3 regions of the Brachybacterium rhamnosum genome follow, and region 2 is predicted to be linked to each of the others. Evidence: riboswitches for the same ligand, from Rfam matches in the RefSeq annotation. Region 2 holds a riboswitch; each other region holds the start of a gene.
What was found. A riboswitch is a leader RNA that binds a small molecule or an ion and turns the genes downstream of it on or off. The one in region 2 is predicted to bind thiamine pyrophosphate.
Positions count from the first base shown of each region.

Region 1: it holds a riboswitch for thiamine pyrophosphate, as region 2 does, so the genes downstream of both, thiC (phosphomethylpyrimidine synthase ThiC) here and ABD080_RS08585 (MFS transporter) in region 2, are expected to answer to the same signal.
Region 3: it holds a riboswitch for thiamine pyrophosphate, as region 2 does, so the genes downstream of both, ABD080_RS00915 (ECF transporter S component) here and ABD080_RS08585 (MFS transporter) in region 2, are expected to answer to the same signal.

Region 1 covers NZ_BAAAIS010000002.1:177,104-181,417, reverse strand. The annotation lists gene ABD080_RS02705 (MFS transporter) at 1-134, opposite strand, end outside; gene thiC (phosphomethylpyrimidine synthase ThiC) at 204-1,955, opposite strand; TPP riboswitch at 1,955-2,064, opposite strand; gene ABD080_RS02695 (hypothetical protein) at 2,265-2,936, shown strand; gene ABD080_RS02690 (glycine betaine ABC transporter substrate-binding protein) at 2,955-3,986, opposite strand; gene ABD080_RS02685 (ABC transporter permease) at 3,989-4,314, opposite strand, start outside.
Region 2 covers NZ_BAAAIS010000002.1:1,468,510-1,472,823, forward strand. The annotation lists gene ABD080_RS08575 (S9 family peptidase) at 1-615, opposite strand, end outside; gene ABD080_RS08580 (hypothetical protein) at 716-1,198, shown strand; TPP riboswitch at 1,319-1,411, shown strand; gene ABD080_RS08585 (MFS transporter) at 1,403-2,788, shown strand; gene ABD080_RS08590 (cold-shock protein) at 3,045-3,248, shown strand; gene fdhA (formaldehyde dehydrogenase, glutathione-independent) at 3,457-4,314, shown strand, end outside.
Region 3 covers NZ_BAAAIS010000001.1:189,074-193,387, reverse strand. The annotation lists gene ABD080_RS00920 (ATP-binding cassette domain-containing protein) at 1-1,878, opposite strand, end outside; gene ABD080_RS00915 (ECF transporter S component) at 1,889-2,479, opposite strand; TPP riboswitch at 2,537-2,641, opposite strand; gene ABD080_RS00910 (hypothetical protein) at 2,656-3,228, opposite strand; gene ABD080_RS00905 (M13 family metallopeptidase) at 3,248-4,314, opposite strand, start outside.

The DNA.
Region 1 (4,314 bases), 1.3 Mb from region 2:
AGGCCCATCGACGCGAACTCGGTGGTGCCGATCGCGAAGGCTCCGAGCGCCATCGCGAGGATGACCAGCCGCAGCCGGCCCGGGGGCAGGGGAGCGGGGGCCGCAGGCGGCGGGGTGGTGGTCGAGGTGCTCAACGGGGGCTCCAGCGCGGGGTGGTTCAGGGCATCGCTGCCGACGCTGGCACCGGTGAGGACTCCTGGATCCTACGGCCGAGCGGGCACCGACCGGGAGGGCAGGTACACCGTGCCGCCCTGCTCGCGGAACTCCCGGGACTTCGCCTCCATGCCCTCGAGCGCGATCCGCTCCTGGGCGGGCATGTCCCCGTAGGTGTCGCGGATGTCCTGCGAGATCCGCATCGAGCAGAACTTCGGCCCGCACATCGAGCAGAAGTGCGCCGTCTTCGCGGGCTCCGCCGGGAGCGTCTCGTCGTGGTACTGCTCGGCGAGCTGCGGGTCCAGGGACAGGCCGAACTGGTCCCGCCAGCGGAACTCGAATCGGGCCCTGGAGAGCGCGTCGTCGCGGTCCCGGGCGCCGGGGTGGCCCTTGGCGACGTCCGCCGCGTGGGCGGCGATCTTGTACGTGATCACGCCGGTCTTCACGTCGTCGCGGTCGGGGAGGCCCAGGTGCTCCTTGGGCGTCACGTAGCAGAGCATCGCCGTGCCGTACCGGGCGATCTCGGTGGCGCCGATCGCGGAGGTGATGTGGTCGTACGCGGGGGCGATGTCCGTGACAAGCGGGCCCAGCGTGTAGAACGGCGCGCCGTGGCACAGCTCCTGCTGGCGCTCCACGTTCTCCCGCACGAGGTGCAGCGGCACGTGCCCGGGTCCCTCGACCATGACCTGCACGTCGTGCTCCCAGGCGCGGGCGGTGAGCTCCGCGAGCGTGTCGAGCTCCGCGAACTGGGCGGCGTCGTTCGCATCGGCGAGGGAGCCGGGGCGCAGCCCGTCGCCGAGGGAGAAGGAGACGTCGTAGCGGGCGAAGATCGCGCACAGCTCGTCGAAGTGCTCGTAGAGGAAGTTCTCCCGGTGCCGGGCCAGGCACCAGCCGGCCAGGATGGAGCCACCGCGCGAGACGATCCCCGTGACCCGATTCGCCGTCAGCGGCACGTAGCGCAGCAGCACCCCGGCGTGGATCGTCATGTAGTCCACGCCCTGCTCGCACTGCTCGATCACGGTGTCCCGGAAGATCTCCCAGGTCAGGGCGTTCGCATCCCCGTTCACCTTCTCGAGCGCCTGGTAGATGGGGACCGTGCCGATCGGCACGGGGGAGTTGCGCAGGATCCACTCGCGGGTGGTGTGGATGTCATCGCCGGTGGAGAGGTCCATGACGGTGTCCGCGCCCCAGCGGGTCGCCCACTCGAGCTTCGCGACCTCCTCCGCGATCGACGAGGTCACCGCCGAGTTGCCGATGTTCGCGTTGACCTTCACGAGGAACGCGCGGCCGATGATCATCGGCTCCGCCTCGGGATGGTTCACGTTCGCGGGGATGATCGCGCGGCCCGCGGCGAGCTCGCTGCGCACGAGCTCCACGTCGCAGCCCTCGCGCAGCGCCACGAAGCGCATCTCCGCGGTGATCTCCCCGCGGCGGGCGTAGTGCATCTGCGTGACCCGTCGGCCCTCGAGGCCGCGCAGCGGCTCCCTCCGCGCGCCCCGCCACTCCGCGCTCGCCTCCCCGCGGCGCACGGCGCTGCGGCCGTCGTCCTCGAGGCTCCGGCTGCGACCCGTGTAGGCCTCCACGTCGCCGCGGCCGCGGATCCAGTCCTCGCGCAGCGGCGCGAGGCCCTCCTCCGGCGCGCAGCCGGGGCCCGCGGTGCGGTAGACGGTCACGGGCGGGTTCTCCGCGCCGCTCGGGGCGGGGTCCTGGGTGATCCGGGTGACGGGCACGCGGATGCCGTGCTCGGGATCCTCGAGGTGGTCGAGGGTGTGGGTGGGGTAGTTCTCAGGGCGTGCGGACATGCAGTCGCTCTCCTTCTTCCTTCGCCGGCATGACCCGGGCAGGTTCGGTCGGTACTCGGACCGCGACAGTCCGATCTCAGCCCGTTGCGACGGGCACCCGAGGGATCGGCGAGCACCGTACCCCAGGAGCGAGGACGCCGGCGGTGCGGTCCGGCCGCAGGTCCGACGGGCCCGTCGGATCGCGAGGGGCCAGTCGGATCGCGATAGACCGACAGGCCGACGGGCCGACGGGCCTGCCGGATCGGCGGTGATCGGCGACCGCTCCGCCTACAGTGGGCGCCTGCCCCCGCGGGACCACCAGGAGTGACGATGACCCAGCCCCAGCCCGGCCTCCCCGCGCCCCGGCCCGCCGTGCCCGGCGCCCCTCCGGGCTTCCCCGGGCCGCAGTTCGGCGCGCCTGTCGCCACGCCGGACCGCCACGAGCGGAGGGACGGAGCCCGCTACGGCATGGCCCTCGTCGCGACCGTGATCGGCTCCTACCTGCTCACGCAGTGGTCCCCGGTGGGGTTCGTCGGCTTCGACGACCCGCTGCTGAAGCTCCAGGGCATCGTCCAGCTCGGGATCGGCCTGCTCGTGCTCGCGGGCGGTCTCGCGCTCGCGCCCACTGCCCTGTGGCGGGCGGCGCTCGCCGCGGCGGTCGTCGTCGTGCCCGTCCTGCTCGGGACGGTCCTCGTGATCTCGTACCTCCGGGGCGACCTGGACCTGCCGCAGCCCTTCCCGCGGATGCTGGACCTCTCGATCCTCGGCCCGGCCGTGGGGCTGCTGGGCTGGCTGATCGTGCGGGGCCGCAGCCCGCTCACCTTGCTGCTGGTGCTGGGCTTCCTGCTGATCCTCCCCGCGCAGTGGGCGGTCATGTACCACGGCATCCCGAGCCCCGTGCTGTGGGGCGTCGAGCTCGTGCTCGCCGCGGTGATCGGGATCGCCGCGGCGTGGCTCGCGGCGCTCGGGTCGCGGTGGCTGCCGGGGGCCGTGCGGCGGTGACCTGCCGGAGCGGGCCGATCAGGGGCGCGTGACGAACCCCTGCTCGACCATGAAGTCGAAGGCGACGTCCGCCGGGAGCTCGCCGCCCTCGTCCACCCGCAGGTTCAGCGCGCGCAGGGCGTCGTCCGTGATGGCGGGGGAGATCTGGTCGAAGATGTCCGCGAGCTCGGGGTGCTTCTCGAGCGTCGCGGTGCTGAGCACCGGGGCGACGTTGTAGGCGGGGAAGTAGCCCTTGTCGTCCTCGAGGATCGTGAGGTCCAGGCTCTCGATGCGGCCGTCGGTCGTGAAGACCTCGCCGAAGTTGCAGGAGCCGCGGGCGGTCGCGGTGTACACGGCGCCCGTGTCGTAGATCGAGACGTTCTCCTCGGGGACGCCGTCGGCGGCGTCGCGGGGGATGCCGTACTCCTTCAGCAGCGGGATCAGGCCGTCCGCGCGGGAGTTGAACTCGGGCTCCACGCAGATCGTGCGGTCCTCGACGGGCAGGTCCGCGATCTCGCTCAGGGAGCTGATGCCGCCCAGCTCCTCGACGGCATCGGAGCGCACGGCGAGGGCGTAGGTGTTGTTCAGCGGCGCGGGCGGCAGCCAGGTGAGCCCGTTGGCGACGTCGGCGTCGCGCACGGCCTCCCACTGCTCCTGCTTGTCCGGGATCCCCTCGGTCTCGCCCATGTAGGTGAGCCAGGCGGTGCCCGTGTACTCCCAGGTCATGTCGGCGTCGCCGGAGGTCATGAGCTCGCGCACGGGGACGGAGCCGGGAACGTTGGTGAGGTCGTCCACCTGGAAGCCGGCGGCCCGGGCGGCGATCACGCCGATCTTGCCGAGGATGAGCTGCTCGGTGAAGTTCTTGCCGGTGACCGTGAGCGAGGCGTCGGCGGGGAGGCCCTCGATGGGGGTGATCGAGCCGGGGGCGACGTCCGGCGTGTAGGCGGTCGCGGGGCGCAGGCCGCAGCCGGCGAGGGGCAGCAGGGCGAGGCCCGCGAAGGCGCCGAGGTGCCGGCGGGAGATGCCGCTGCGGTGCGCGGAGGAGGTCGCGGGGGAGGAGGTGCGGGGCATGGTCACAGTCCCTTCGGCCGGGCGATGTGCTCGACGACCCGGCCCACCCAGTCCACGATCAGGGCGAGCAGGGCGATGAGCAGGGCGCCCGCGATGAGCACCGTGAACAGGTAGAGGTTCACGCCGGTGGTGATGAGCAGGCCCAGGCCGCCGCCGTTCACGAAGGCGGCGAGGGAGGCGGTGCCGACCAGCAGCACGAGGGCGGTGCGCACGCCGGAGAGCATGACGGGCACGGCGAGCGGCAGCTCCACGCGGAGCAGCACGGACAGCGCCGTCATCCCCATCCCTCGGCCGGCCTCGACGAGCCGCTGATCCACGCCGCGGATCC
Region 2 (4,314 bases):
CGGCAGGGTGCCGGCGTCCGGCGTGAGGTCCCGCAGCTCGCCCTGCGCGGTGACGATCAGGAGGTGGCGGGAGGAGTCGCCGCGCTCGTGGTCCCACTGCCGGATCGGCATGCCCGTGTGCCAGATCGTCGTGCGCTTCGCGTCCTTCCGTGCCGCGCGGGCCTCGGCGTCCTCCTCGAGGCTCACGCCGGGCAGCACGCTCGTCGCGGCGAGGATCGTGCCGTCGCCGGCCACGTCGAGCAGCTCGAGCCCGCCCGGCGCATGCGCGAGCACCTGCGCCTCGCCGGCGAGCGGCAGCCGCCAGATCGCCGTCGTCCCCTCGGGCGCCTCGCCCGTGGGATCGGGTCGGGAGGAGGTGAACAGCAGCGAGCCGTCCGGCGCGAAGCACGGCGAGGACTCGCCCTTCTCCGAGACCGTCAGCCGCCGGGCGGGTCCCTCCGCCGTGAGCTCCCAGAGGGCGGGGACCAGACGGGAGAGGTGCTCGTCGGCCTCTTGCACCACAGCGGCCGCCCGGCCGCCCGGGCCCGCGGCGATCGCGGAGACCCGCGGCACACGCAGGAACGCCTCCACGTCACGGAGGTCGAGGGACGGGGAGGCGGGAGCGTCAGCGGTCATCCCTGCACGCTATCGAGCCAGGCCACGGCAGGTGCACGATCACGGTTGCGATGCGGTCACGGGCCTCCTCGACGGTGCCCGGCGGGTGCACGATGTGCCCATGGTCCGCCGACGCACTCTGCTCGCCGCGCTCGCCGGAGCGGCCGCCCTCAGCGGCTGCGACGGCCCGGCGACGCGCCCGGAGGACGAGACCACCGCCGCGAGCTGCATCGACTGGATCGAACTGGAGACGCCTGCGGACGCGGCGGCGGAGTCCGACGCCGTCGTGCGCGGCACAGCCGACGGTCCGCCCGCGACGGGACGCTACGAGCTGTACGACGTGCCGCTGTGGACCGTTCAGGTTGCCGAGTGGGTCTCCGGAGCCCCGGCCGACGGCGAGGGGTCGAGCATCGAGGTGCTCTCGTTGCCGTACAGCTGCGGGGAGAGCCGGGACGCCCTCTCGGGCATCGAGGACGCCGGTGAGGTCTACCTGTTCCTCCGTGCCCGCGGAGACCACTGGGAGACCGTCACCGGCTACCGCGGGATGGTGCCTGTCGCCGAGGACGGCTCGATGCCGGAGAGCTGGCCGGACGAGATCGGCTGAGGGCGGCGCGCCAGCAGGAGTGGATCGGCCGACGGCGGTCGGCGCGCCCGGGCTTCGGCGCGAAGACGGCGGTGTCCCGTGGACACGTCGGCCTGCTGCGCCCCGCACCCGGGATACTCGATCGCGGACACGGGGTGCGCCGTCGGCGCTGAGATCACACCCGTGGAACCTGATGCAGCTCGTACTGACGAAGGGATGTCCGCCATGCGCTCGCGCCTGCCCGCGACCGATGCACCCACCATCGACGAGGTCGACCGCCCCGGCCCCGTCGGCCCGCCGGACCGTCTGCCGCCCTCGGGGCGCGCCGCGCTCCGCGCCGGTGTGGTCGGGAACTTCATCGACAACGTCCACGTGTTCCTGCCGCTCACCGCGCTCACCCCGGCGCTGGCCACGGTCGCCGGGCCCGGCGTCGCCGCGGCGACCGGTGCGATCGTCGTCATCGCGATGATGCTCGGTCGGCCCGTCGGCGGGGTCGTCTTCGGCCGGATCTCCGACCGCCTGGGCCGCACCCGCACCACGCAGGTCGCGATCGCCGGCACCGCCGGCTGCGCGCTGCTGATCGCCGCGATGCCCACCCACGAGCTGCTGGGCGCCGGGACGATCGCGCTGATCCTCGGCCTGCGCTTCCTGGGCGGCATCTTCGTCGCCGGGGAGTACTCCGCCGCGATCCCGCTCGCCATGGAGTGGTCGCCGCCGCGCCGCCGCGGCCTCATGAGCGGGCTGATCCTCTCGATGGCGCCGTGGGCGCAGGGGGCGATCGCCTTCGCGACCGCCACGCTGCTGCTGGTGCTCGGGCCGGAGGAGTACGCCGTCTGGGGCTGGCGACTGCTGTTCGTCGTCGGCGCGCTGCTCTCGCTGGGGATGCTGCTGTACTACCGCTCGCACGTCGTCGACGCCCCCATCACCCGCCGCGCCGGGAGGGACGGGAATACGACGCCGGTGCGGGGCGGCGTCCGGCAGGTGCTCGCAGGCCGCTGGTCCGGCGCCTTCCGGCAGGCCTTCGTCATGATGACGGGGCTCTGGCTGCTCACGAACACGACGGTCCTGCTGCTCACCGCGCGGCTCGGGGAGGGCGGTGCCCTCGCCGCCACCGAGGTCGCGCTCGCCATGGGCATCGCCTCCGTCGTCCAGGCGCTCGCGATGGCGCTCGCCGGGCACCTCTCCACGGTGATCGGCCGGCGCCGACTGCTCACGCACTGGGGGATCGCCGCCCTGCTCCTCGGGCCGCCCCTGTGGTGGGCGGCCGTCGGCTCCGGGAGCCTCGCCCGGGCGGCGCTCTGCGCGGCGCTGCTGCAGGTGGTGACCGTCGCCGCCTACGGCCCGGTCTCCGCGTATCTGTCCGAGCGTTTCCCCACGGCCGTGCGCTCCACCGGGTACGGCTCCGCCTACAGCCTCTCCCTCGTGCTTCCGGCCCTGTACCCCTTCTACCTCCCGCTGCTCGCCGGGATCACCGGACCTCGCGGGTCGGTGCTGCTGCTCATGGTGCTCGGGGCGGCGCTGCTGATCCTCGGCGCCCGGCTCGGCCCGCGCCTCACGCCCGCGGACCTCGACGGGGACCTCGACGCGGTCGCGCTCGCCGGGGAGCGGTGAGAGATGGATGTCCGTCCTCGGCGGCCTCCGATCGGGCGCTTCCGAGCGGTCGGGACCGAGCGATCGGTCTCCTTCGATGAACAATCGGGGAATCATGCTCGCATCCGGGGCGAAAGTCTGCGAACCTAGTGCTCGGCACGTCGTCCGCGGCGTGCCGCCGGACCCTTCTCGGGGTCCACGTCGTCGGCGGAGCGTCTTCCGGCGGCAGGCATCATTGGCCGAGACTCGGCCGACGACATCGAAGGATTACAGGAACATGGCAACTGGCACCGTGAAGTGGTTCAACGCCGACAAGGGCTTCGGCTTCATCGCCCCCGACGACGGCTCGGACGACGTCTTCGCCCACTTCAGCAACATCTCCGGCACCGGCTACCGCAACCTCGAGGAGAACCAGAAGGTCTCCTTCGAGGTGGAGCGCACCGATCGCGGCCTCACCGCCGTGAACATCCAGGGCGCCTGAGCCCCGGAGCCCCACAGCTCACGGAGCGCCCGTCGGAACGATCCGGCGGGCGCTCCGTCATGTCCGGAGGGAAAACTTCCGGGCCTTGTCTTTCCCTGATCGCCGGGGCAGGCTGGCCGGCGAGGGTCCCGTGCTCGCGGGTCCCGCGGCACCGGACGCCCGGTGCGCTCGCGGTGCCGCTCGTCAGTGGTTCCACGGAAGGACGATGATGTCTGAGAACAGAGCTGTGGCGTACAAGGGAGCAGGCCACGTCGAGGTGGTCGACACCCCCTACCCCGAGTTCGAGCTGAAGGACGGTCCGGGGGTGAACCCGGCCAACGTCGGCCGGAAGGTGCCCCACGGCGCGATCCTGCGCACCGTCGCGACCAACATCTGCGGCTCCGACCAGCACATGGTGCGCGGCCGCACCACCGCCCCGGAGGGGCTCATCCTGGGCCACGAGATCACCGGCGAGGTGGTCGAGGTCGGCCCGGACGTCGAGTTCATCAAGAAGGGCGACATCGTCTCGGTCCCCTTCAACATCGCCTGCGGCCGCTGCCGCAACTGCAAGGACGGCAAGACCGGGATCTGCCTGAACGTGAACCCGGACCGCCCGGGCAGCGCCTACGGGTACGTCGACATGGGCGGCTGGGTCGGCGGCCAGGCCGAGTACGTCCTCACCCCGTACGCGGACTGGAACCTGCTGACATTCCCCGACAGGGACCAGGCCCTCGAGAAGATCCTCGATCTCACGATGCTCTCGGACATCTTCCCGACCGGCTTCCACGGCGCCTACAGCGCCGGCGTGAAGCCGGGCTCGACGGTGTACATCGCGGGCGCCGGTCCGGTGGGCCTCGCCGCCGCCGTCGGCGCGCAGCTGCTCGGCGCCGGCGTCGTGATCGTCGGCGACCTCAACTCCGACCGGCTCGAGCAGGCCCGCTCCTTCGGCTGCGAGACGGTGGACGTCTCGCAGGGGGACCCGCGCGACCAGATCGAGCAGCTGCTCGGCGTCCCGGAGGTCGAGTGCGGCGTGGACGCCGTGGGCTTCGAGGCCCGCGGTCACGGATCCGACGCCGGCCACGAGGCG
Region 3 (4,314 bases), on a different contig from region 2:
GAGGGCCTGCTGCTCCGCACCGCGCAGGGAGTCAACGAGCAGGGCGAGGGTCGCGCCGGCGAGCATCCGCGGGGAGCGGCGGCCTCCGCGGCCGCGCAGCACCCGGGTCGAGGTGATGATCTCCCACTGGCGGCCCGTGTGCCCGGCCCGCACGAGCGCCGCGACGACCGCGACGACGGGCCGCGCCGGCCAGCGCAGCCGCCCGCCCAGCGCGTCGCCGAGGGCCGTGACGTCCAGGCTCGTGAGCGCGATGACCCCGGGGGCGACGAAGGCGGTGATCCGGCAGGCCTCCTTGAGGCCCAGCAGCCAGGCCTCACCGCTGAGCGCCGGGGCCTCGCCGAGCAGGGCCGTCGTCCAGGCGATGCTCACGGCGGAGAGCAGCACCGGGGTGAGTCGCCACACCGCGCCGCGCACGGAGCGGAGCGCGAGCGGGGCGAGCAGCACCGTGGGCAGCAGAGCGAGCAGCCCGCCCTGCCAGGTGGAGACGGCGTAGGAGCCGACCGCCGCGAGGATGCCGATCAGGCAGAGCATCAGCGGGTTCAGGGCGTCCGCGGGCCGGTGCGCGGCGCGGGGGACGGGCAGGATCCGACGATCGGGTTCGGCGGAGGCCCCGGGGGCGGGGGTCGTTGCCCCGGCCGACGCGCTCGCCGCCGTCGGGGCGGGGGAGGGGGTGCCCTCCAGGTGGTGCCGGGACCCGGCGGCCGCGACGAGCACGGGGTCGTGGGAGGCGGCGACGACGGCGGTGCCGCGGTCCCGGGCCTCCTCGAGCAGGGCGAGCACCGCCGACCGCCGCTCGGCGTCCAGGCCCACGGTCGGCTCATCGAGCAGCAGCACCTCGGGCCGCGCCGCGAGGGCGGCGATGATCGCGAGGCGCCGCTGCTCCCCGCCGGAGAGCCGATGGGGGTTGGCACCGGCGAGGTGCGCGAGGCCTGCGCGGTCCAGCAGGGACCGGGCATCCGCCGCGGCCGCGGGATCCGCCGCGTCGCCGAGCTCACCGCGCACGGTCGAGGCGAGGAAGAAGTGCGCCGGGTCCTGGGGGACCAGCAGCAGCGAGCCGCGCCGCCGGCCGGCCTCCGCGGCGAGGGAGCGCAGCAGGGTCGTCTTCCCCGCGCCGCTCGCCCCGGTGACGACGGTGAGCAGCCCCGGCTCGATCCGCAGCTCGGCCTCCGGGGCCGGGCCCGGGGCGGGCTCCGTCTCCTGCAGCTCGGGACGCCGGGCGAGGACCTCCTCGGGCGGTCCGTCGGCGAGCACCTGCGCGCCGGAGCCCAGCACGACGATCCGGTCGAGGTGCTCCCGCCACGGCTCCACGTGGTGGTCGGCGATGACGAGGGTCCGCCCGGCGGAGGCCGCGAGCACGGCGCGGCGCACCGTCGCGGCGGCCTCGGGATCGAGCATGCTCGTGGGCTCGTCGAGCAGCATCGCCTCGGGGTGCAGGGCGAGGGCGCCCGCGAGGGCCACCCGCTGCTGCTGCCCGCCGGAGACGGCGAGCGGATCCCGGGAGCCGTCGACGTCGACCGCCGCGGCGTCCAGCGCGCGCCTCACCCGCTCGTGGATCTCGGGGCGGGGGAGGGCCGCGTTCTCCGGGCCGATCGCCGCGTCGCGCGCGACGGTCGCGCCCACCACCGCATGCGCGGGGTTCTGCAGCAGCAGCCCCCGCTCCCCGGGGCGGGAGGGCCCGGTGGGGGCCTGCTCGAGGTCCCCGGCCTCGGGGTCGAGCAGGCCCGCCAGGGCGCGCAGCACGGTGGACTTCCCGCTCCCGCTCACCCCCGTGAGCAGCACCTTCTGCCCGCCGGGCACGTGCAGGCGCAGGCCGTCGAGCGTGGGCTCGTCGCGGCCCGTGGGGCGCCAGCGCACCCCGTCCAGGAGCAGGTCCCTCACGCAGCCGCCCTCACGCGGCGGTCGTGGCGGCGGCGCGGCGCTCGCGATCCCGGTCCCGGCCCGCGGGCAGCGCGTCGAGGGCTCCCGTCGCGCCGAGGGCTCGCACGGCCGCCCAGCCGAGGGCTCCGCACAGCAGCGCACCGGAGACCAGGAAGAAGGCCAGCAGCAGAAGGGCGAAGGTCCAGCTCATCTCGGGGTAGTAGGAGAAGCGCTCCCACACCCATTCGAGCGCCGCCGCGATCACGCCGCCGAGCATCGCGACGGGCAGCGTGAAGCGGCGGTAGACGAAGAGCAGGAAGCCGATCTCGACGCCGCCGCCCTGCAGCAGGCCCGAGACGACGGTGCCCCAGCCCCACTGGCCGCCGAGGATCATCTCGAGCGTCGCGGCGACGAGCTCCGCGAGAAGCGCCGCGCCGGGCTTGCGCACGATGAGCGCGGCGAGCACGGCGGGCAGGAACCAGATGCCGGCGAGGATGCCCTCGGCGGGCTTGAAGGCCGCGGTGAGCGGCCCGATCAGCGAGTACAGGGCCCCGTAGCCCAGGAAGGCGACCCCGAAGGCCGCTCCGATCGCGACGCTGACCAGCAGGTCGATCGTCCTCATGCGTGTCATTCCGACTCCTCTCCTCGTGGAAAGGGGCGTCGTGGCGCCGGGGGCGCCGCGACGGAAATCCCGACTCCCTCCGCCGGCATGACCCGGTTCAGGTTCGAGGGTCTGCGCATGCGCGCACTCTCAGCACCGTGCGGTGCTCCCCTGTCAGTGGATGACCGCGGGCCAGTCTACCGCCGCGCGCGGATCGCCTGGTCGATCGCCTCCGCAGTGGACCGCGGGTCCGTGGGGGAGAACAGGTAGTGGGTGCCGCCGCGACCGACGATCTCGACCTGGGTGCCCGGCCGGGTCACGAGCAGGCGGTAGGTCGCCTGCGTCTCGGCCAGGGTGAGGGTGCGGCGCGAGCCGACGGCGGTGAGCTGCTCCGGGGCGGGGGTCAGCGCGCGCCCGCGACGCCATCCGTAGCCGCCCACGGTGACGCCCACGACCGTGGCGTCCAGCTCGCGCAGCTGCACGCCGCGGAAGTCCTCGACGGGCCAGGTGGCCTGCGGCCAGAACCCGCCGAGGCTCACGGTCACCCCGCGGCCGTCGACCAGGATGCGCGTCGCATGGTGCATCCACGTCCACACGGCGAGCAGCGCGAAGAGCACGGCCGCGGCGACCAGCAGCGGCGGCGGGACGGTCGCCCGCACGAGCGCGAGCACCAGCAGCACGACCCCGGAGGCGGCGGTGAGCGCGATCCGCGTCCAGCCCACGGCCGAGGGCCGGGTCGTGTCGGTGAACGAGGGCGCCTCGGGCCTCATGCCCGCCCCGCGTGCGCGCTCACCAGATGCGGACGCGCTCGGCGGGCGCCCGGTACATGCCGTCGCCCTCGCGCACGTCGAACGCCTCGTGGAAGGCGTCGAGGTGGCTCACCACCGTGTTGCAGCGGAACTCCATCGGCGCATGGGGGTCGATCGCGAGGCGGCGGATCGCCTCCTGCGGCCTGGTCAGGCCCCGCCACACGGTCGCCCAGGACCAGAACACGCGCTGCAGCCCGGTGAGGCCGTCGAGCTCGGGGGACCCCTCGCCCGCGGTCGCGAGGTACGCCTTCACCGCGATCGTGAGGCCGCCCAGGTCGCCGATGTTCTCGCCGACGGTGAGGGCGCCGTTGACGTGGTGGGCGTCGTCGAGGTCCCGGGGCGAGAGCGCCGAGTACTGCTCGATGAGGGCTGCGGTGCGCTCGTCGAAGGCGGCGCGGTCCTCCTCGGTCCACCAGGTGACGAGGTTGCCGTGGCCGTCGAACTTCGAGCCCTGGTCGTCGAAGCCGTGGCCGATCTCGTGGCCGATCACGGCGCCGATCCCGCCGAAGTTCACGGCGTCGTCGGCCTCCGCGTCGAAGAACGGCGGCTGCAGGATCGCGGCGGGGAAGACGATCTCGTTGCGGCCGGGGTTGTAGTAGGCGTTGACCGTCTGCGGGGTCATGTGCCACTCCGTCTCGTCGACCTCGCCGCCCACCTTCGCGTACTCGAACTCGGCGTCGAAGCGGCGCGAGGCGCGCACGGTCGCGACGAGGTCGCCCTCGACGATCTCGAGGCCCTCGTAGTCCCGCCAGGTCTCCGGGTAGCCGATCTTCGGGACGAACAGGGAGAGCTTCTCGAGCGCCTTCGCGCGCGTCTGCTCGGTCATCCAGTCCAGGCCCTCGATCGAGACGCGGTACGCCTCGAGCAGCGCGGCGACCAGACGCTCCATGTGCGCCTTGTGCTCCGGCGGGAAGTGGCGCGAGACGTACTCGCGGCCGACCTCGAAGCCGACGGCTCCCTCGACGAAGCCGACGCCGCGCTTCCAGCGCTCACGCAGCTCCTCCGCGCCCGAGAGCACGGTGCCGAAGAAGGCGAAGTTCGCGTCGA